Regions from separate parts of the Streptomyces sp. NPDC042336 genome, predicted to be linked through region 2. Evidence: predicted binding sites of a transcription regulator. Region 2 holds the regulator's gene; each other region holds the start of a gene.
What was found. Region 2 encodes HrcA, which represses chaperone genes, less so after heat shock. Its sites were predicted from a motif close to TTNGCACTCNGNNNNNCNGAGTGCNAA; they were not measured.
Positions count from the first base shown of each region.

Region 1 (6,536 bases), on a different contig from region 2:
TCGCCTCCTCGTCCAGGGCGGGGAGCACCACGCTGACCGACTGCCCGGTGGCGTGCTTGGCGGACAGAAGGTGCTGGACGGGCCGGTCCCCGGCGGACCAGGAGCGCGCGTTCAGCCAGCGCTCGACTTCTTCCAGCACGTCCCGGGGCTCCTTTGTGATCCATCTCGCGGTGCGGACGACTATCTCAACCGTCCTGGCCTTCGGTTACAGTCTTGAACAACGCGTGGGGCCACCGCATGCCGGGGTCGCCGCGCGTACCAGCGCGAAACAACTTCATACCGCTCATCCAGAGGGGCAGAGGGATACGGCCCGATGAAGCCCCGGCAACCCTCCAGCCGGCTCTTGTCACACGGACGTGGCGAGGCTCCCGGCTAGGGAAGGTGCCAAATCCGTCTCACGGCGAGATGCGTCGTGAGGAAGATGAGGAGAAAGGGCCTCGCCTCCATGGCTGTGCAGACTGCCGAAAGCTCCACGAACCCCTCGAACGCCGCGGACTCCGCGCCCGCCCCGGGTTCCGCCGTCGACCTCGGCCCCGCCGCCGCCCTGAGCTGCCGGGAGTGCGGCCACCGGGTCCCGCTCGGACCGGTCTTCGCCTGCGAGGAGTGTTTCGGCCCCCTCGAGATCGCCTACGACTTCTCGGCCTACGACACCGAGGAACTGCGGGGGCGGATCGAAGCGGGCCCCGCGAACATCTGGCGCTACGCCCCCCTGCTGCCCGTCCCGGCCGACGTCGCGACCAAGCCGAACATCAACCCCGGCTGGACCAAGCTCGTCAAGGCCGACAACCTCGCCCGCGAGCTGGGCGTCACCGGCGGGCTGTACGTCAAGGACGACTCCGGCAACCCCACGCACTCCTTCAAGGACCGCGTCGTCGCCCAGGCCATCGAGGCCGCCCGCGCCTTCGGCTTCACCACCCTCTCCTGCTCCTCCACCGGCAACCTCGCCGGTGCCGTCGGCGCCGCCGCCGCCCGGGCCGGTTTCCGCTCCTGCGTCTTCATCCCGCACGACCTGGAGCAGGGCAAGGTCGTGATGGCCGCCGTCTACGGCGGCGAGCTGGTCGGCATCGAGGGCAACTACGACGACGTGAACCGCTTCTGCTCCGAGCTGATCGGCGACTCGGCCGGCGAGGGCTGGGGCTTCGTCAACGTCAACCTGCGGCCGTACTACGCCGAGGGTTCCAAGACCCTCGCGTACGAGATCTGCGAGCAGCTCGGCTGGCGGCTGCCCGACCAGATCGTCGTGCCGATCGCCTCCGGCTCCCAGCTGACGAAGATCGACAAGGGGCTGAAGGAGCTGATCGAGCTCGGCCTGGTCGAGGACCGGCCGTACAAGATCTTCGGCGCGCAGGCCGAGGGCTGCTCGCCGGTCTCCACGGCGTACAAGGCCGGCCACGACGTGGTCCGCCCGCAGAAGCCGAACACCATCGCCAAGTCACTGGCCATCGGCAACCCGGCCGACGGCCCCTACGTCCTCGACATCGCCCGCCGCACCGGCGGCGCCGTGGAGGACGTGACCGACGAGCAGGTCGTGGACGCGATCAAGCTGCTCGCCCGCACGGAGGGCATCTTCGCGGAGACGGCGGGCGGCGTGACCGTCGGCGTCACCAAGAAGCTGATCGAGAACGGCGTGCTGGACCCGTCGCTCACCACGGTCGTCCTGAACACCGGCGACGGCCTCAAGACCCTCGACGCGGTGGCCGGCACCGGCCTGACCGCCACGATCCGCCCGAACCTGGACTCCTTCCGAGAGGCTGGCCTCGCATGAGCGTGACCGTTCGTATCCCGACCATCCTGCGTACCTACACCGGTGGCAAGGCCGAGGTGAGCGCCGACGGTGCCACCCTCGGGGAGGTCATCTCCGACCTGGAGAAGAACCACACCGGCATCGCCGCCCGCGTCCTGGACGACCAGGGCAAGCTGCGCCGCTTCGTCAACGTCTACGTCAACGACGACGACGTCCGCTTCGAGCAGGGCCTGGAGACCGCCACCCCGGACGGTGCGGGCGTCTCGATCATCCCCGCGGTCGCCGGCGGATGAGGCGGTAGCAGATACACCTTGTAGTGCGTATTGCCCTCTCCGTAAGAGAAACGGAGGGGGCAATTCCATGTGATTGAGCGCGGTAGAGTTGGGGAACGCGCTCCCGATCAGCACAACGGGAACCGTTAATTCCTGCCGCCCGCCCGACAAGAAGTAGCCAAAGTGCGTGCGTATTCTGCGGCTTTTGTTCCCTTTGTGTGCCCCGACTTGACCCGAATTCAGGCGAATTCTCGCCACATTCCGGACCGGGTGCGTCCAGATTTCTCGTCCGATTGACCTGTTGCAGACGGCAGTTGGACAGATACATTCAGCCGCGGTCGACGCGTTCCGGCGCACGCCCCCAGTCGTGAGGGGGCGAGGTCTGACCCGGGTCCGCGAAGTGCGGATCTGTGCAAGGGCCAGTAATAGGGGAGTTAGGCATGGCTCAGGGCACCGTCAAGTGGTTCAACGCGGAGAAGGGGTACGGCTTCATCGCGGTCGACGGTGGTGCGGATGTTTTCGTCCACTACAGCGCGATTCAGATGGACGGCTACCGCACCCTCGAAGAAGGCCAGCGGGTCGAGTTCGAGATCTCGCAGGGTCAGAAGGGCCCGCAGGCCGACATGGTTCGCCTCAGCGCCTGAGACGCGCGGCCAGCGCAGCACCCGGCCTTCGTCCGAAGGGCCCGTACCCACTGGGTACGGGCCCTTCGGCCTGTCCGGATGCCCGCCGGGACCTTGTTCGCGGGCGGCTGACGGCGGGCCCCGATCCCCGAGAGGCGCTTGCACTCGACCATGCCGAGTGCTAATCATTGCGTTAGCACTCTGAAGGTGAGAGTGACAACGAAGGACCGGGTCGGTGAGGCCCGCGGGCCGGGTGGGGAAGGAACCACAAGGTCGGCGAGCCGTCCGTCGCGGGCGCGGGCGCGGTCCGAAGGAATCACCCCCAGTCCTGGAGGGACCACTTCACATGGCCAAGATCATCGCGTTCGACGAGGAGGCGCGGCGCGGCCTCGAGCGCGGCATGAACCAGCTCGCGGACGCCGTCAAGGTGACGCTCGGCCCCAAGGGCCGCAACGTCGTCCTCGAGAAGAAGTGGGGCGCCCCCACGATCACCAACGATGGTGTCTCCATCGCCAAGGAGATCGAGCTCGAGGACCCGTACGAGAAGATCGGCGCCGAGCTGGTCAAGGAAGTCGCCAAGAAGACGGACGACGTCGCCGGTGACGGTACGACCACCGCGACCGTTCTCGCCCAGGCCCTGGTCAAGGAGGGCCTGCGCAACGTAGCCGCCGGCGCCAACCCGATGGCCCTCAAGCGCGGCATCGAGAAGGCCGTCGAGGCCGTCTCCGCCGCCCTGCTCGAGCAGGCCAAGGATGTCGAGACCAAGGAGCAGATCGCCTCCACGGCCTCCATCTCCGCCGCCGACACCCAGATCGGCGAGCTGATCGCCGAGGCCATGGACAAGGTCGGCAAGGAAGGCGTCATCACCGTCGAGGAGTCCCAGACCTTCGGTCTGGAGCTGGAGCTCACCGAGGGTATGCGCTTCGACAAGGGCTACATCTCGGCGTACTTCGCCACCGACATGGAGCGTATGGAGGCGTCGCTCGACGACCCGTACATCCTGATCGCCAACTCCAAGATCGGCAACGTCAAGGACCTGCTGCCGCTCCTGGAGAAGGTCATGCAGTCGGGCAAGCCGCTGCTGATCATCGCCGAGGACGTCGAGGGCGAGGCACTGTCGACCCTGGTCGTCAACAAGATCCGCGGCACCTTCAAGTCCGTCGCCGTCAAGGCCCCGGGCTTCGGCGACCGCCGCAAGGCCATGCTCGGCGACATCGCCATCCTCACGGGCGGCGAGGTCATCTCCGAGGAGGTCGGCCTCAAGCTGGAGAACGCCACGCTGGACCTGCTGGGCAGCGCGCGCAAGGTCGTCATCACCAAGGACGAGACCACGATCGTGGACGGCGCCGGCTCGGCCGACCAGGTCCAGGGCCGCGTCAACCAGATCCGCGCCGAGATCGAGAACAGCGACTCGGACTACGACCGCGAGAAGCTCCAGGAGCGCCTGGCGAAGCTGGCCGGCGGCGTGGCCGTCATCAAGGCCGGTGCCGCCACCGAGGTCGAGCTCAAGGAGCGCAAGCACCGCATCGAGGACGCCGTTCGCAACGCGAAGGCGGCCGTCGAGGAGGGCATCGTCGCCGGTGGTGGCGTGGCCCTGCTCCAGGCCTCCCAGGTCTTCGAGAAGCTGGAGCTGACGGGTGACGAGGCGACCGGCGCCAACGCCGTGAAGCTCGCCCTGGAGGCCCCGCTCAAGCAGATCGCCGTCAACGGCGGTCTCGAGGGCGGCGTCGTCGTGGAGAAGGTCCGCAACCTGACCGTCGGCCACGGCCTGAACGCCGCGACCGGTGAGTACGTCGACATGATCGCCGAGGGCATCATCGACCCGGCGAAGGTGACCCGCTCTGCCCTGCAGAACGCCGCCTCCATCGCCGCGCTGTTCCTCACCACAGAGGCCGTCATCGCCGACAAGCCGGAGAAGGCCGCCGCGGCGGGCGCCCCGGGCGGCATGCCGGGCGGTGACATGGACTTCTGATCGACCGCTTCCGGTTGATCGACCGTCCAGTACGGACCGAGGGCGGCACTCCCCGAGAGGGGGGTGCCGCCCTCGGGCGTGTCCGGCCCCCACTCGTCCCCCACGCCCTTCCGCTATGGCCCGGGTCACACCGGGACGCCGGGCGGAATGGTCCGGCGGGGCGGGTCCGTTCCCGTTGGAGTGCGTTGAATGCGCGCGCACATACTGACCGGTACCCACCTCAGGAGCCCCCACGTGACCGTCACCCCCGCCGAGGCCGCCACCCGCGCCGCCCAACTGCTCGCCCGCCCGGCCACGATCAACGGCCTCACCGTGCCCAACCGCATCGCGATGGCGCCGATGACCCGGATGTTCTCCCCGGGCGGCGTCCCCGGCGAGGACGTGGTGTCGTACTACTCCCGCCGTGCCGCCGCAGGAGTCGGACTGATCGTCACCGAGGGTACCTACGTCGGCCACGACTCGGCCGGGCAGAGCGACCGCGTCCCGCGCTTCCACGGCGAGGAGCAGCTCGCCGGCTGGACGAAGGTCGCCGAGGCGGTGCACGCGGCGGGCGGCACGATCGTGCCGCAGCTGTGGCACATCGGCATGGTACGCAAGCCCGGGGAGCAGCCCTTCCCTGACGCCCCCGCCGTCGGCCCGTCCGGCCTGCGCATCGGCGAGGACGAGCCCACCGGCACCGCGATGACCCAGCGCGACCTGGACGACGTCATCGGCGCCTTCGCCGAGTCCGCCGCGGCCGCCGAGCGCATCGGCTTCGACGGCGTGGAGATCCACGGCGCCCACGGCTACCTGGTCGACCAGTTCCTGTGGTCCGGCACCAACCGCCGCACCGACGCCTACGGCGGCGACCCCGTGGCCCGGACGCGGTTCGCCGCCGAGATCGTGGCCGCCGTACGGGAGACCGTCTCCGCGGACTTCCCCGTGATCTTCCGCTACTCCCAGTGGAAGCAGGAGGCCTACGACGCCCGCCTCGCCGAGACGCCCCAGGAGCTGGAGGCCATCCTCGCCCCGCTCGCCTCGGCCGGTGTCGATGCCTTCCACGCCTCCACCCGCCGTTACTGGCTCCCCGAGTTCGAGGACTCGGACCTCAACCTCGCCGGCTGGACCAAGAGGCTCACCGGCAAGACCGCCATCACCGTCGGCTCGGTCGGCCTCGACGGCGACTTCACCAAGGCCTTCCAGGGCGAGGGCGCCCCCGTCCGCAGTCTCGACAACCTCCTCGACCGCCTGGAGCGCGACGAGTTCGACCTCGTCGCCGTCGGCCGCGCGCTGCTCCACGACCCGCGGTGGGCCGAGAAGGTCCTCACCGGCCGCTTCGACGAACTCGCCCCGTACGACGCGGCATCGCTGAAGACCCTCAGCTGAGCCCGGTGCGCACCACGGCGTAGGGTCCCAAGGATGACGATCTCTGGAGCTGCCGAGTCAGTGGAACCCGTGGTGCGCACCTCCTCCGGCGCGGTGCGCGGCCGGACCGAGGACGGCCTGACCGTCTTCCGGGGCATCCCGTTCGCCCAGCCACCGGTGGGCGACGCCCGGTTCGCCGCCCCGCGCCGCCCCCGTCCCTGGGACGGCGTGCGCGACGCGTACGCCTTCGGCCCGCCGCCCCCGCAGGACCTGGGCGCCGCGGGCACCGCCGGCCCCCCGGACGCCACCGGGGGCGACGAGTGGCTGACGGTCAACGTCTGGACCCCCGCCCCCGATCCGGCCGCCCAGCGCCCGGTCATGGTCTGGATCTACGGCGGCGCCTACAAACTCGGCCACTCCGGCAACCCCGCCTACGACGCCCGCCGCATCGCCGCCGACGGCGACCTCGTCGTCGTCACCCTCAACTACCGCGTCGGCATGGAGGGCTTCGCCCACATCGAGGGCGCCCCCGCCAACCGGGGCCTGCTCGACCAGGTGGCGGCGCTGGTCTGGGTGCAGGA
Region 1 covers NZ_JBVJEA010000005.1:385,010-391,545, reverse strand. Annotated here, with positions in the region: gene ACZ6IM_RS14660 (glucosyl-3-phosphoglycerate synthase) at 1-139, opposite strand, end outside; SAM riboswitch class I at 281-428, shown strand; gene thrC (threonine synthase) at 446-1,765, shown strand; gene ACZ6IM_RS14650 (ubiquitin-like small modifier protein 1) at 1,762-2,037, shown strand; gene ACZ6IM_RS14645 (cold-shock protein) at 2,457-2,660, shown strand; gene groL (chaperonin GroEL) at 2,986-4,611, shown strand; gene ACZ6IM_RS14635 (NADH:flavin oxidoreductase) at 4,846-5,976, shown strand; gene ACZ6IM_RS14630 (carboxylesterase/lipase family protein) at 6,010-6,536, shown strand, end outside.
Region 1: groL (chaperonin GroEL) is a predicted target of HrcA. The motif match lies at 2,798-2,824, and genes of this name have one in related genera.

Region 2 (6,536 bases):
GAACCGGACGCCGTACGGGAGGGGGCGGAGCGCGCCGGACCGGTGGAGGACGGGCGGACCAGCGTCACCACGCGGCCCTCCAGCAGGAAGCCGCGCGGTTCCATCGGGAACACCCGGTGCTTGCCGAAGCGGTCCTCCAGGGTCACCGTGCCCGCCTCGCAGCCGATCACGGCGCCGCAGAACCCGGTGCCGGGCTCCTCGACCACCAGGCCGGGATCGGCCGGTACCTCGGGGACGGGCTGCGGTTTCTTCCACGGAGGGGTCAGGTCGGCGGAGTACTGGCGCATTCTCCCGACGATACGAGGAACGCCCGCTCCGTGATCAGCGCGACACGCCGAACCGGGCGGCCAGCGCGTCCCGTTGGGCCCGGACGAAGGCCGCGTCCACCACCGCTCCGTGACCGGGTACGTACAGCGCGTCGGCACCGCCCAGCTCCAGCAGCCGGTCCAGGGCGGCCGGCCAGCGCGCCGGTACGGCGTCGGGGCCCGCCTGCGGCTCGCCGGACTCCTCGACCAGGTCGCCGCAGAAGACGACCGCCGGGGCGCCCGGCACCAGCACCGCGAGGTCGTGCCCGGTGTGGCCCGGGCCCACGTCGGCCAGCAGGACCCGCCGTCCACCGCCCAGGTCGAGCCCGCACTCGCCGCGGACCTCGTGCCGGACGGGGACGAGCGCGTCCGCCGCTTCCGCCGCCCGGCGCGCGTCCAGGCCCTCCGCCACCGCGTCCGCGCGCAGCGCCTCCCGCCCCCGTCCGCCCGGCGCGAACAGCGCGCCCGCGCCCGTGGCGCCGTACACCTCCGCGCCCTCGAACGCCGCGGCGCCGAAGACGTGGTCGAAGTGCGGGTGGGTCAGCGCGAGATGTGTCACACGGCGGCCGGCGAGCCGCCGCGCCCCCTCGCGCAGCCGGGCGCCCTCGTCGAGGCTCGACCCCGCGTCCACCATCAGCGCCGCGTCCGCGCCGAGCACCAGCCCCGCCGTGCAGTCCCATCCCGGCAGCCGGCACCGCCCCGCCCCGTCCGCCAGCCGCTCCCAGCCCCGCTCTTCCCAAGTCACCGTCACGGCGACGACGCTAACGGCATCGCCCCGGCCTTGCCGGGGGCGTACCCCACGGCCGTACACTGGGCCGGGGAAGTCTGGCACTCGCGAGCCATGAGTGCCAGGACAGACAGGCCGGAAACGGGCGGACGGACAGCTGGAGGTGCGCGCCGATGCTCAGTGAACGCAGGCTGAAGGTGCTGCGTGCCATCGTCCAGGACTACGTCGGCACCGAGGAGCCGGTCGGTTCCAAGGCCCTCACCGAGCGGCACAACCTCGGTGTCTCCCCGGCCACCGTGCGCAATGACATGGCGGCCCTGGAGGACGAGGGGTTCATCGCCCAGCCGCACACCAGCGCCGGGCGCATCCCGACCGACAAGGGCTACCGGCTCTTCGTCGACAAGCTGGCCGGCGTCAAGCCGATGACCGCGCCCGAGCGGCGTGCCATCCAGAACTTCCTGGAGGGCGCCGTCGACCTCGACGACGTGGTGGCCCGCACGGTGCGGCTGCTCGCGCAGCTCACCCGGCAGGTCGCGGTCGTGCAGTACCCGTCGCTGACCCGCTCGACCGTGCGGCACGTGGAGCTGCTCTCGCTCGCGCCCGCGCGCCTGATGCTGGTGCTGATCACGGACACCGGCCGGGTCGAGCAGCGGATGGTGGACTGCCCGGCGCCGTTCGGCGAGGCTTCGCTGGCCGATCTGCGGGCGCGGCTCAACAGCCGGGTCGCGGGACGCCGTTTCACGGATGTGCCGGCTCTGGTGGAAGATCTGGCGGAGCCCTTCGAGGCCGAGGATCGCGGTACGGTCTCCACCGTGCTCTCCACTCTCCTGGAGACGCTGGTCGAGGAGAACGAGGAGCGGCTGATGATCGGCGGCACCGCCAATCTGACCCGCTTCGGGCACGACTTCCCCTTGGTGATCCGGCCGGTGCTGGAGGCGCTGGAGGAGCAGGTCGTGCTCCTCAAGCTGCTCGGCGAGGCGAAGGATCCGGGCGTGACCGTACGGATCGGTCATGAGAACGCCCACGAAGGACTCAACTCAACGTCCGTCGTGTCGGTCGGCTACGGTTCGGGCGGCGAGGCGGTTGCCAAGCTCGGCGTGGTCGGACCGACCCGCATGGACTACCCGGGAACGATGGGAGCGGTACGCGCAGTGGCACGGTACGTCGGACAGATCCTGGCGGAGTCGTAGGTGGCCACGGACTACTACGCCGTACTCGGCGTGCGCCGCGACGCTTCCCAGGACGAGATCAAGAAGGCGTTCCGGAGGCTCGCCCGCGAGCTGCACCCGGACGTCAACCCCGATCCGAAGACCCAGGAGCGGTTCAAGGAGATCAACGCCGCCTACGAGGTGTTGTCGGACCCGCAGAAGAAGCAGGTCTACGACCTCGGCGGCGACCCCCTCTCGCAGGCCGCCGGCGGTGGTGCGGGCGGCTTCGGCGCGGGCGGCTTCGGGAACTTCTCGGACATCATGGACGCGTTCTTCGGTACGGCGTCGCAGCGCGGGCCGCGCTCGCGCACCCGCCGCGGCCAGGACGCGATGATCCGCATCGAGGTGGAGCTGGACGAGGCCGCGTTCGGTACGACCAAGGACATCCAGGTCGACACCGCGGTCGTCTGCAACACCTGCAACGGCGAGGGTGCGGCGCCGGGCACGTCGGCGCAGACGTGTGACATGTGCCGCGGCCGCGGTGAGGTCTCGCAGGTCACCCGGTCCTTCCTGGGCCAGGTCATGACCTCGCGCCCCTGCCCGCAGTGCCAGGGCTTCGGCACCGTGGTCCCGACCCCGTGCCCGGAGTGCGCGGGCGACGGCCGGGTCCGCTCCCGGCGCACCCTGACCGTGAAGATCCCGGCCGGTGTCGACAACGGCACCCGGATCCAGCTCGCGGGCGAGGGCGAGGTCGGCCCCGGCGGCGGCCCCGCCGGCGACCTGTACGTCGAGATCCACGAGCTGCCGCACTCCACCTTCCAGCGCCGCGGCGACGACCTGCACTGCACGGTCACCATCCCGATGACGGCGGCGGCCCTCGGCACCAAGGTGCCGCTGGAGACCCTCGACGGCATGGAGGAGGTCGACATCCGCCCGGGCACCCAGTCCGGCCAGTCGATCCCGAAGCACGGCCGGGGCGTCACCCACCTGCGCGGCGGCGGCCGCGGCGACCTCATCGTCCACGTCGAGGTCACCACCCCGGGCAAGCTCGACCCCGAACAGGAACGCCTCCTGCGCGAGCTGGCCAAGCTCCGCGGCGAGGAACGCCCGACCGGGCAGTTCCAGCCCGGGCAGCAGGGGCTGTTCTCCCGGCTGAAGGACGCCTTCAACGGGCGCTGACGCGCAGCTCGGCGGGGCGGGTCGGCTGTGCCGGCGCGGGGGCTGCCGGGGTCCGGGGGTTGCCCCCGGGCAGGCACGGTCAGCCGGGGCAGCAGGGGCTGTTCTCCCGGCTGAAGGACGCCTTCAACGGGCGCTGACGCCCTGCCGGGGAAGCGGATGCTTCTGGCGTATGCCGACGGAAGCCCGGATTCGGACTTGTGTGGAGGACGTGACAACATGCCGTCATGTCCTCCGCACTGACCGATCTCTTCCCCTACCCGATCGTGCAGGCGCCCATGGCGGGCGGCGTCTCCGTGCCACGGCTCGCGGCCGCGGTGTCCGAGGCGGGCGGGCTGGGCTTCCTGGCCGCCGGGTACAAGACCGCGGACGGGATGTACCAGGAGATCAAACAGCTGCGGGGGCTGACGAGCCGACCGTTCGGCGTCAACCTCTTCCTCCCGCAGCCGGAGACCCCCGGCGCGGCCACCGGCTCCGCCGGAGCGGCCGACGCCGTGCCCTTCAACGCCGCCGCCGTCGACGTCTACGCCCACCAGCTGGCCGGCGAGGCCGCCTGGTACGAGACGGAGCTGGGCGACCCCGACTGCGGCCGGGACGACGGCTACGACACCAAGCTCGCCGTGCTGCTGGACAACCCCGTACCGGTGGTGTCCTTCCACTTCGGCGTCCCGAGCCGCGAGGTCGTCGACTCCCTGCACCGCGTGGGCACCTTCGCCCTGGTCGGCGCGACCACCGCGGACGAGGCCCGGGCCGTCGAGCAGTCCGGCGCCGACGCGGTGATCGCCCAGGGTGTCGAGGCCGGCGGCCACCAGGGCACCCACCGGGACAACCCGGAGACCGGCGGCGCCGGCACCGGCCTGCTGTCGCTGGTCGCCCAGGTCCGGGAGGCGGTGAACCTGCCGATCGTCGCCGCCGGCGGCATCATGCGCGGCACCCAGATCGCCGCGGTCCTCGCGGCCGGCGCGAGCGCGGCCCAGCTCGGCACCGCGTTCCTCGCCACTCCGGAGTCCGGCGCCCACGACCTGCACAAGCAGGCGCTGACCAACCCGCTGTTCGTCCGCACCGAACTCACCCGGGCCTTCTCCGGCCGCCCCGCCCGCGCCCTGGTCAACCGCTTCCTGCGCGAGCACGGCCCCTACGCCCCGGCCGCCTACCCCGAGGTGCACCACCTCACCGCGCCGGTGCGCAGGGCGGCGGCGAAGGCGGGCGACGCGCAGGGGATGGCACTGTGGGCGGGACAGGGCCACCGGATGGCCCGGGAACTGCCCGCCGGACAGCTGGTGGAGGTGCTGGCGGCCGAACTCGCCGCCGCCGGGACAGCGTTGTCGGGCTATGCGGCGGGAGGCGGCGCACGATGACGGCACCGGTGTTCGTGGCCGACTCCCTGCGGCCGGAGGACCTGCCCGCGGGGGAGTACGTCCTCGGCGGCCCGGAGGGGCGGCACGCCGTCTCCGTGAAGCGCCTGCGGGCGGGCGAGGACGTCGTCCTCACCGACGGGAGGGGCCGCTGGGCCGAGGGCGTCGTGAAGTCCGCCGAGGGCAAGGACCGCCTGGTCGTCACCGTCGTCGGCGGCGTGCGCGAGGAGCCCGCCGAGCAGCCCCGGATCACCGTCGTCCAGGCCCTGCCCAAGGGCGACCGCGGTGAGCTGGCCGTCGAGACGATGACCGAGGTCGGGGTCGACGCCGTCGTGCCCTGGGCGGCGTCCCGGTGCATCACGCAGTGGAAGGGCGAGCGCGGCCTGAAGGCACTCGGCAAGTGGCGGGCGACGGCCCGCGAGGCGGGCAAGCAGTCCCGCCGGGTCCGCTTCCCCGAGGTCGCGGACGCGGCGACGAGCAAGCAGGTTGCCTCACTTCTGGCCGAGGCCGACTTCGCCGCCGTACTCCACGAGAGCGGCGAGGAACCCCTGTCCGGCGTCGAACTCCCCGCCACCGGCGACATCGTGCTCGTCGTCGGCCCCGAAGGGGGCGTGTCCCCCGAGGAGTTGGCGCTGTTCGCCGAGGCCGGTGCGGGGCCCTACCGGCTGGGCCGCAGCGTGCTGCGCACCTCCACCGCGGGCACCGCCGCGACCGCCGTGCTCCTGGCCCGCACCGGCCGCTGGTCCTGACCTGCCCGTCAGCGGTCGACGGCGGCGACCACGGCCGGGAACAGCTCCCAGCCGTCCACCTCCACCGGCCCGCCTCCGTGCCCGGGCAGCAGCCCGCGCCGCCCGGCCTCCTCGACCAGCGCCCGGACGACACCGGGTTCGCGCAGGTTGAGCAGGTGACCGCGGCCGTCGCCCACGCAGCCCTCGAACCAGTGGTCGCCCTCGGTGGTGTACCGGCCGGAGTCCGGGCCGCCCGGCCGGAAGACGAACCGCACCCGGACGCCGTCGCGGTACAGCGTCAGCGCGTCCCGCCAGACGCCGTCGCGGCCCCGTTTCTGCCGGTGGCTCCACAGCCAGGTGGTGTGTTCGTCCACCACGAGCTTGCGCTGCCTGCGGTCGTCGCCCATGGCGTCCACGGTAGTGAGGAGTGGCCGTATGCGCCCTACCGCCGCTCCCGGTGCGGTGGCAGGCTGCCCTCCATGGGGGCTTTGAGACGGATTTGGCGCACGGCTGCGGTGGTCGTCGGCTCGGCCGTCGCCGTCGGCGGTCTCGTCGCGTGCGAACCGGGCGGACTCAGCTCCGCGTCGGTGGCCTACACGACCGACCAGACCGTGACCCGTGAACTGGAGCGGCAGAAGGCGGAGGTGCGCTGGCTCACCTGCACCGCCTCCTTCGGCGACAAGGACGGCACCGCCTCGGCGACCGAGAACACCGTCGCCTCCGTCCACTGCGAGGGCAGGACGGACGCCGGCCAGGACATCACCGTCGACGGCGAGGTGACCCGGGTCGTCAACGGCGCCTGCGTGCGCGGGAACCTGACCGCGAAGGTGGACGGCAAGGAGTGGTTCCGGGTCAAGGGGCTGGGCGACTGCGACGCCACGAGCGCCCCGCCCGCGAACCGGCCCTCCCCCAACGGGCCCGGGCCCACCGTGACCGTCACCCGGACCATCTGGTGCCCGGACGACCCGCACTGCCGGCCGGTGGAGGGCAAGTAGCCCACCGCGGGCCGGTCACGGCGCCCGGTGGCCGGCGGCCGGGAAGTGATCCAAACCTCTGTCGGCGGGCGGCGCCCCTGCATAGGGTATGGGGGTGACTCA
Region 2 covers NZ_JBVJEA010000001.1:586,754-593,289, forward strand. Annotated here, with positions in the region: gene ACZ6IM_RS02745 (DUF3097 domain-containing protein) at 1-287, opposite strand, end outside; gene ACZ6IM_RS02750 (MBL fold metallo-hydrolase) at 322-1,056, opposite strand; gene hrcA (heat-inducible transcriptional repressor HrcA) at 1,206-2,222, shown strand; gene dnaJ (molecular chaperone DnaJ) at 2,223-3,359, shown strand; gene ACZ6IM_RS02765 (nitronate monooxygenase) at 3,584-4,714, shown strand; gene ACZ6IM_RS02770 (16S rRNA (uracil(1498)-N(3))-methyltransferase) at 4,711-5,460, shown strand; gene ACZ6IM_RS02775 (hypothetical protein) at 5,469-5,846, opposite strand; gene ACZ6IM_RS02780 (hypothetical protein) at 5,919-6,434, shown strand; gene ACZ6IM_RS02785 (S41 family peptidase) at 6,523-6,536, shown strand, end outside.

Region 3 (6,536 bases), on a different contig from region 2:
CGAGAGCCGCCGAGACCAGCCCGGCGGGATGCGTGCGCCGCAGCCGGGTCGCGACCGCCAACTCCCGCGCGGGGTCGGTGTCGCGGACCTCGTCGAGGAGCGCGCGGCCTTCGGGGGCGAGCAGGGCGCGGAAGGAGTCCAGGTCGTTCACCGACTCATTGTGGGCCAGTCGGTGGACGGTGTGCCTGCGGCGCGGTGTCGTGCCGGGCTCGGCGGCCGGTGACTGCGAGGATCCGGCACCATGCGAGCAGTCGTACAAAATGACAAAAGTCGGGCGTCGCGTCGCCTGTCCCGGGTGCCTCGTGCCACCGCCGTCCTCGCCGTCGCCGCCCTCGCCGCCGGCTGCGCGCAGGACGACACCCCCGAGGTGCGGGGTGCCCCCGGCCAGCAGGCGCCCCCGGCCCGCGCGGTCGACGGCGCGGCGAAGGCGCGTGAGGCCCGGGCCGCGCTGGCCGCCGCCGCCAAGCGCTGGGACCTCAAGAGGGTCCCGCTGACGGCCCCCGCACCCCCCGAGAAGAAGCCGGAGATCAAGCCCCGCGAGGGCTTCGAGGTCGACGGCCAGGAGGAGGACGACCTCCCTCCGGTCTTCACCACGGTGCCCACCAAGGAGAAGGTCGTCTTCCTCACCATCGACGACGGCGCCGAGAAGGACCCGGCGTTCCTGAAGATGATGAGCGAGCTGAAGATCCCGTACACCGTCTTCCTCACCGACGAGGAGATCAAGGACGACTACGGCTACTTCAAGAAGATGCAGGCCCGCGGCGTCACCCTCAACAACCACACCCTGAGCCACCCCTACCTGCCCGCGCTCTCCTACGAGGAGCAGAAGCGGGAGATCTGCGGCATGCAGGACGTCATGGAGAAGCACTACGGCAAGCGCCCCGTCCTCTTCCGCCCGCCCTACGGCAACTACGACGGCGACACCCTGCGCGCCGCCAAGTCCTGCGGCATCGAGTACGCCCCGATCTGGAGCGAGGAGGTGTACGTCGACCACTGGGAGTACCGCGAGTGGGACCAGGACCTGCACCCCGGCGACATCGTCCTCACCCACTTCCGGGGCACCGACGACTGGGACGGCACGATGACCGACATGGTCCGCCGCTTCCTGGACCGGATCACCGCCGACGGGTACGCGGTCGCCCGCCTGGAGGACTACCTGTGAGGCGAGGGCGGTTCCGCCCGGCCGGCGCCGCCCTGGCCGCCCTGCTGCTCCCGCTCGCCGCCTGCGACCGGCCGGCCGCCCCCGTCCCGCACGCGGCGGCCGGGGACCCGGCCCAGAAGAGCGGCAGGGACGCCGACCGGGGCCGGACCCTGCCGCCCGTCGTCGACCACGTCCGCACCACCGACCGGGTCGTCTTCCTCACGTACGACGACGGCGCCGGGCGCGACCCCGCCTTCACCGGCCTGGTCCGCGAACGCCGCCTCCCGGTCACCCTGTTCCTCACCGACACCGTCGCCGGACCGGCGTACGGCGACCTCGCCCGGCTGCGTCCGTTCGGTGCGAGCCTGCAGAACCACACGCTCGACCACCGCTCCCTGCGCGGCCTGCCGTACACCGGCCAGCGCGCCGAGATCTGCGGCCAGCAGACCAAGCTCCAGTCGCGCTTCGGCGTCCGCGCCCACCTCTTCCGCCCGCCGCACGGCACGTACGACACCACGACCCTGCGCGCCGCCGCCGACTGCGGCATCACGGCCCTCGTCCTGTGGCGCGCCACCCTCGACGCCGAGGGCGCCCTCACGTACACGCGCGGCGACCACCGCCTCCACCCCGGCGACATCGTGGCCGTGGACCCGGACCACCCGACGGCCGCGAACCTGGCGGCCCGCACGGCACGCCTGCTGGAGACGATCGAGGAGCAGGGGCTGACGGTGGGCAACTTGGAAAAGTACCTGTAGCCACAGCCCGTCCGGCGTTCGAGCACGAGGCCGTCGGGGCCGAAAGCGGGGGTCTGGGGGCGGCGGCCCCCGGCGACGCCCACACCCGTGCCGGGTGCCCTCCACGACCCGGCGTTCACCCGAAAATCTCCGCCGACGCGCCGCCGGCATTGGCACTCCGCTTGACCGAGTGCTAACCGCGGTCATAGTCTCGGCTCTGGCACTCCCCACCGGAGAGTGCCAACACAGCGACGGGCAGGTCCGGCACCCGCGACGACGGATCGACCTGGTCGCCACCTCAGACAGTTAACCCCGTGAGATCTCCGAAGGGGGAGGTCGGATCGTGACGACCGCCAGCTCCAAGGTTGCCATCAAGCCGCTCGAGGACCGCATCGTGGTCCAGCCGCTCGACGCCGAGCAGACCACGGCTTCGGGCCTGGTCATTCCGGACACCGCCAAGGAGAAGCCCCAGGAGGGCGTCGTCCTGGCCGTGGGCCCGGGCCGCTTCGAGGACGGCAACCGTCTTCCGCTCGACGTCAGCGTCGGCGACGTCGTGCTCTACAGCAAGTACGGCGGCACCGAGGTGAAGTACAACGGCGAGGAGTACCTCGTCCTCTCGGCCCGCGACGTGCTCGCGATCGTCGAGAAGTAGAAGTGGCGAAGTAGCTCTTCACTTCACCGAAGCACCTTGCTTTCCAGCTGCGCCCCTGGCTCCCGCGACCATAAAAAGCCGGGCGTCGGGGGCGCAGTTGCCGTATAACCCCAAGATTTCCGGAAGAGGGCTCACGCTCCCATGGCGAAGATCCTGAAGTTCGACGAGGACGCCCGTCGCGCCCTCGAGCGCGGCGTCAACAAGCTCGCCGACACCGTGAAGGTGACGATCGGCCCCAAGGGCCGCAACGTCGTCATCGACAAGAAGTTCGGCGCCCCCACCATCACCAACGACGGCGTCACCATCGCCCGCGAGGTCGAGGTCGAGGACCCGTACGAGAACCTCGGCGCCCAGCTGGTGAAGGAGGTGGCGACCAAGACCAACGACATCGCGGGTGACGGCACCACCACCGCCACCGTGCTCGCCCAGGCGCTCGTGCGCGAGGGCCTGAAGAACGTCGCCGCCGGTGCCTCCCCGGCGCTGCTGAAGAAGGGCATCGACGCGGCCGTCGCCGCCGTGTCGGAAGACCTTCTCGCCACCGCCCGCCCGATCGACGAGAAGTCCGACATCGCCGCCGTGGCCGCGCTGTCCGCCCAGGACCAGCAGGTCGGCGAGCTGATCGCCGAGGCGATGGACAAGGTCGGCAAGGACGGTGTCATCACCGTCGAGGAGTCCAACACCTTCGGTCTGGAGCTGGACTTCACCGAGGGCATGGCCTTCGACAAGGGCTACCTGTCGCCGTACTTCGTGACGGACCAGGAGCGCATGGAGGCCGTCCTCGACGACCCGTACATCCTGATCAACCAGGGCAAGATCTCCTCCATCGCGGACCTGCTGCCGCTGCTGGAGAAGGTCATCCAGGCCAACGCCTCCAAGCCGCTGCTGATCATCGCCGAGGACCTGGAGGGCGAGGCGCTCTCCACCCTCGTCGTCAACAAGATCCGCGGCACCTTCAACGCGGTGGCCGTCAAGGCCCCCGGCTTCGGCGACCGCCGCAAGGCGATGCTGCAGGACATGGCCGTCCTCACCGGCGCCACGGTCATCTCCGAGGAGGTCGGCCTCAAGCTCGACCAGGTCGGCCTGGACGTGCTCGGCACCGCCCGCCGCATCACCGTCACCAAGGACGACACCACCATCGTCGACGGTGCCGGCAAGCGCGACGAGGTCGAGGGCCGCATCAACCAGATCAAGGCCGAGATCGAGTCCACCGACTCCGACTGGGACCGCGAGAAGCTCCAGGAGCGCCTCGCGAAGCTGGCCGGAGGCGTGTGCGTGATCAAGGTCGGCGCCGCCACCGAGGTGGAGCTGAAGGAGCGCAAGCACCGTCTGGAGGACGCCATCTCCGCGACCCGCGCCGCGGTCGAGGAGGGCATCGTCTCCGGTGGTGGCTCCGCGCTGGTCCACGCCGTCAAGGTGCTGGAGGGCAACCTCGGCAAGACCGGCGACGAGGCCACCGGTGTCGCGGTCGTCCGCCGCGCCGCCGTCGAGCCGCTGCGCTGGATCGCCGAGAACGCCGGCCTGGAGGGCTACGTCATCACCTCCAAGGTCGCCGAGCTCGACAAGGGCCAGGGCTTCAACGCCGCCACCGGCGAGTACGGCGACCTGGTCAAGGCCGGCGTCATCGACCCGGTGAAGGTCACCCGCTCCGCCCTGGAGAACGCCGCCTCCATCGCCTCCCTCCTGCTGACGACCGAGACCCTGGTCGTCGAGAAGAAGGAAGAGGAAGAGCCGGCCGCCGCGGGCCACGGCCACGGCCACTCCCACTGAGCGCTGCGCTGAGCTGAGCTGAGCGAACGGTGCCCGGCCCCCTGCGGGGGGCCGGGCACCGTTCTTCTCGTGTGCCGGTTCCGGTGCCCCCTTTGGGCGATGCCCCTGACGAACCTCAGCGACGAGCCGTCACAGCAGTCCGCTCAGCGGCAGTACGCGCTCGGCGAGCCGGCCCCGCAGCCGCCCGTCGGCGGTGTCCGCCTCCTCCGCGAGCCAGCCGGCGGCGACCAGCAGCCCGGCGTGCTCGGCGATCTCCTCGGGCCGCAGGCCGCAGAACTGGGCCACCTCGTCCAGCGCCGGACCGGCGTCCTCGCCGACGCCTCCCAGGCATCCGTCGGGACGGCTGTGGGCCGCGGTGTACACCGCGAGGAGCCTGGTGGCAGCCCCCGCCTTCTTCTTCCGCAGCTTCCGGTCGCCCACCACCTTCTGCGCCCACCCCGAGAGCCGCGCCCGGGTGACCTTTCCGAAGAAGAACGGGCGGGGCTGCGTGGGAATCAGCGTGGGCACCGTGATCTGGGCGGGTTCCTCGGGCCGGGACATCAGCGCGTCGTCGGCGGTGACGTCCTCCGGCAGCAGCAGCCAGCCCACGTCGACCAGTTCCCGGAGCACCCGCTCGGCGCCGCCCTGCAACCAGCCGACGAGGTCCTGCCCGGTGACGTTGCCGGTACCGGAGCGCGCGGCCCGCAGGGTGAGCATGAGCACCGCGAGCCGCGCCTCGGCCCCCGGGAGCGGGGAGCCGACCCGGAGGTGCTCCAGCACCGTGCGGGCCTGGATGCCCTGGCCCCGGGTCAGCAACCGCTCGATGCCCGGCCCCTCCCCGTCCAGCGGGACGCCGCGGCGGTTGGCGTTCATCTCGCGGGTGGTCCGCGCGGCCGTCTCGGCCCGCTGCGCCTCCTCGCTCAGGGACGCGTCGCCGGTGACGGCCGCCCATGCGGCGAAGGCACGGGCCTTGCGGTCGTGGAGTTCGGCGAGGACCGCGAGGTCCGGTTCGGGCAGCCGCTGATACGCGCGGAACGCGTCCCCGAGTTCCGTCAGCTCCAGGCGCAGCACCTCGGGCTGGAGATCGTCCGGCACGATCCGCTGCGCGACCTTCGCCCACCGCTCCGCTTTCCGGGCCCGGGCGGGGACACCGCCGGGCCGGGCGGGCGGGACGGAGGCCGGCGCCGCCGACGGCACTCCACTGCCGGGAGCGTCGGAGAACAGCACCGCCCCGCCCCCGGTCAGGGGCCCCCGGCCCGTCTTCACTCTGTCCGTACGCCCCCTGCCCGTGCCGTTGACGAACACTTCGCCCCGGTCACCAGTGCCCGCGTTCACGCGATGCCGCCCTCTCCCTCGCCGAACCTGCGACCTCCCGCCCGCTGCGGGCGCAGCCGTTCGACGCTATGCCGCACCGGCACACGGTTCAGGAAGGACCGGACCGGATCACACGGTCGGGTGACGCTCCTCGTCCGCACCGGCTCGGACAACGGCGGTGTGCCGGCCGTCGAGGGCAACGGCTCCCCTCCTACTGCGGCCCGTACTTCCGTCCCGTCCGGGATGTGATCCCGCCCAGCATGCCCCGGGGGACCAGCTTCGCCGCGCCCATCAGGGTCTTGTAGCGGGGGTCGGGGATGGACACGGACTTGCCGCGCGACAGGTCGGCGAGGGCCGCCGCGACGACCTTGTCCGCGTCGAGCCACATCCAGTTCGGGATGTTGTCCGTGCCCATGCCCGCCCGTTCGTGGAACTCCGTGCGTACGAAGCCCGGGGCCAGGGCCATCAGGCGTACGCCGCTGCCGGCCAGGTCCTTCGCCACGCCCTGGGTGAACTGCACGACCCACGCCTTGGAGGCGCCGTAGGTGCCGCGCGGGACGAAGGCGGCGACCGAGGCCACGTTGACGACACCGCCGCGGCCCCGCTCCCGCATCGCCTCCACGGCCGCCGAGGTCAGCCGGAGCACCGCCTCGCAGTGCACCTTGAGCATGGTCAGCTCGTCGGCCATGGGCACGTCGAGGAAACGGCCCTTGTTGCCGAAACCGGCGTTGTTGACCAGCAGGTCGACGGGGTTCCTGCGGTCCCCCAGCCGGGCGGCCACCGCGTCGATGCCGGCGTCCGTCGACAGGTCCGCCGTGAGCACCTCCGCCTCGATGCCGTGCCGGTCGTGCAGTTCGGTGGCCTGTTCGCGCAGCCGCTTGGTGTCCCGGGCCACCAGCACCAGGTCGTGCCCGTCGGCCGCCAGCCGACGCGCGAACGCGGCGCCGAG
Region 3 covers NZ_JBVJEA010000008.1:12,434-18,969, forward strand. Annotated here, with positions in the region: gene ACZ6IM_RS18725 (class I SAM-dependent methyltransferase) at 1-151, opposite strand, end outside; gene ACZ6IM_RS18730 (polysaccharide deacetylase family protein) at 242-1,162, shown strand; gene ACZ6IM_RS18735 (polysaccharide deacetylase family protein) at 1,159-1,896, shown strand; gene groES (co-chaperone GroES) at 2,219-2,527, shown strand; gene groL (chaperonin GroEL) at 2,669-4,294, shown strand; gene ACZ6IM_RS18750 (hypothetical protein) at 4,424-5,608, opposite strand; gene ACZ6IM_RS18755 (SDR family NAD(P)-dependent oxidoreductase) at 5,799-6,536, opposite strand, start outside.
Region 3: groES (co-chaperone GroES) is a predicted target of HrcA. The motif match lies at 2,046-2,072, and genes of this name have one in related genera.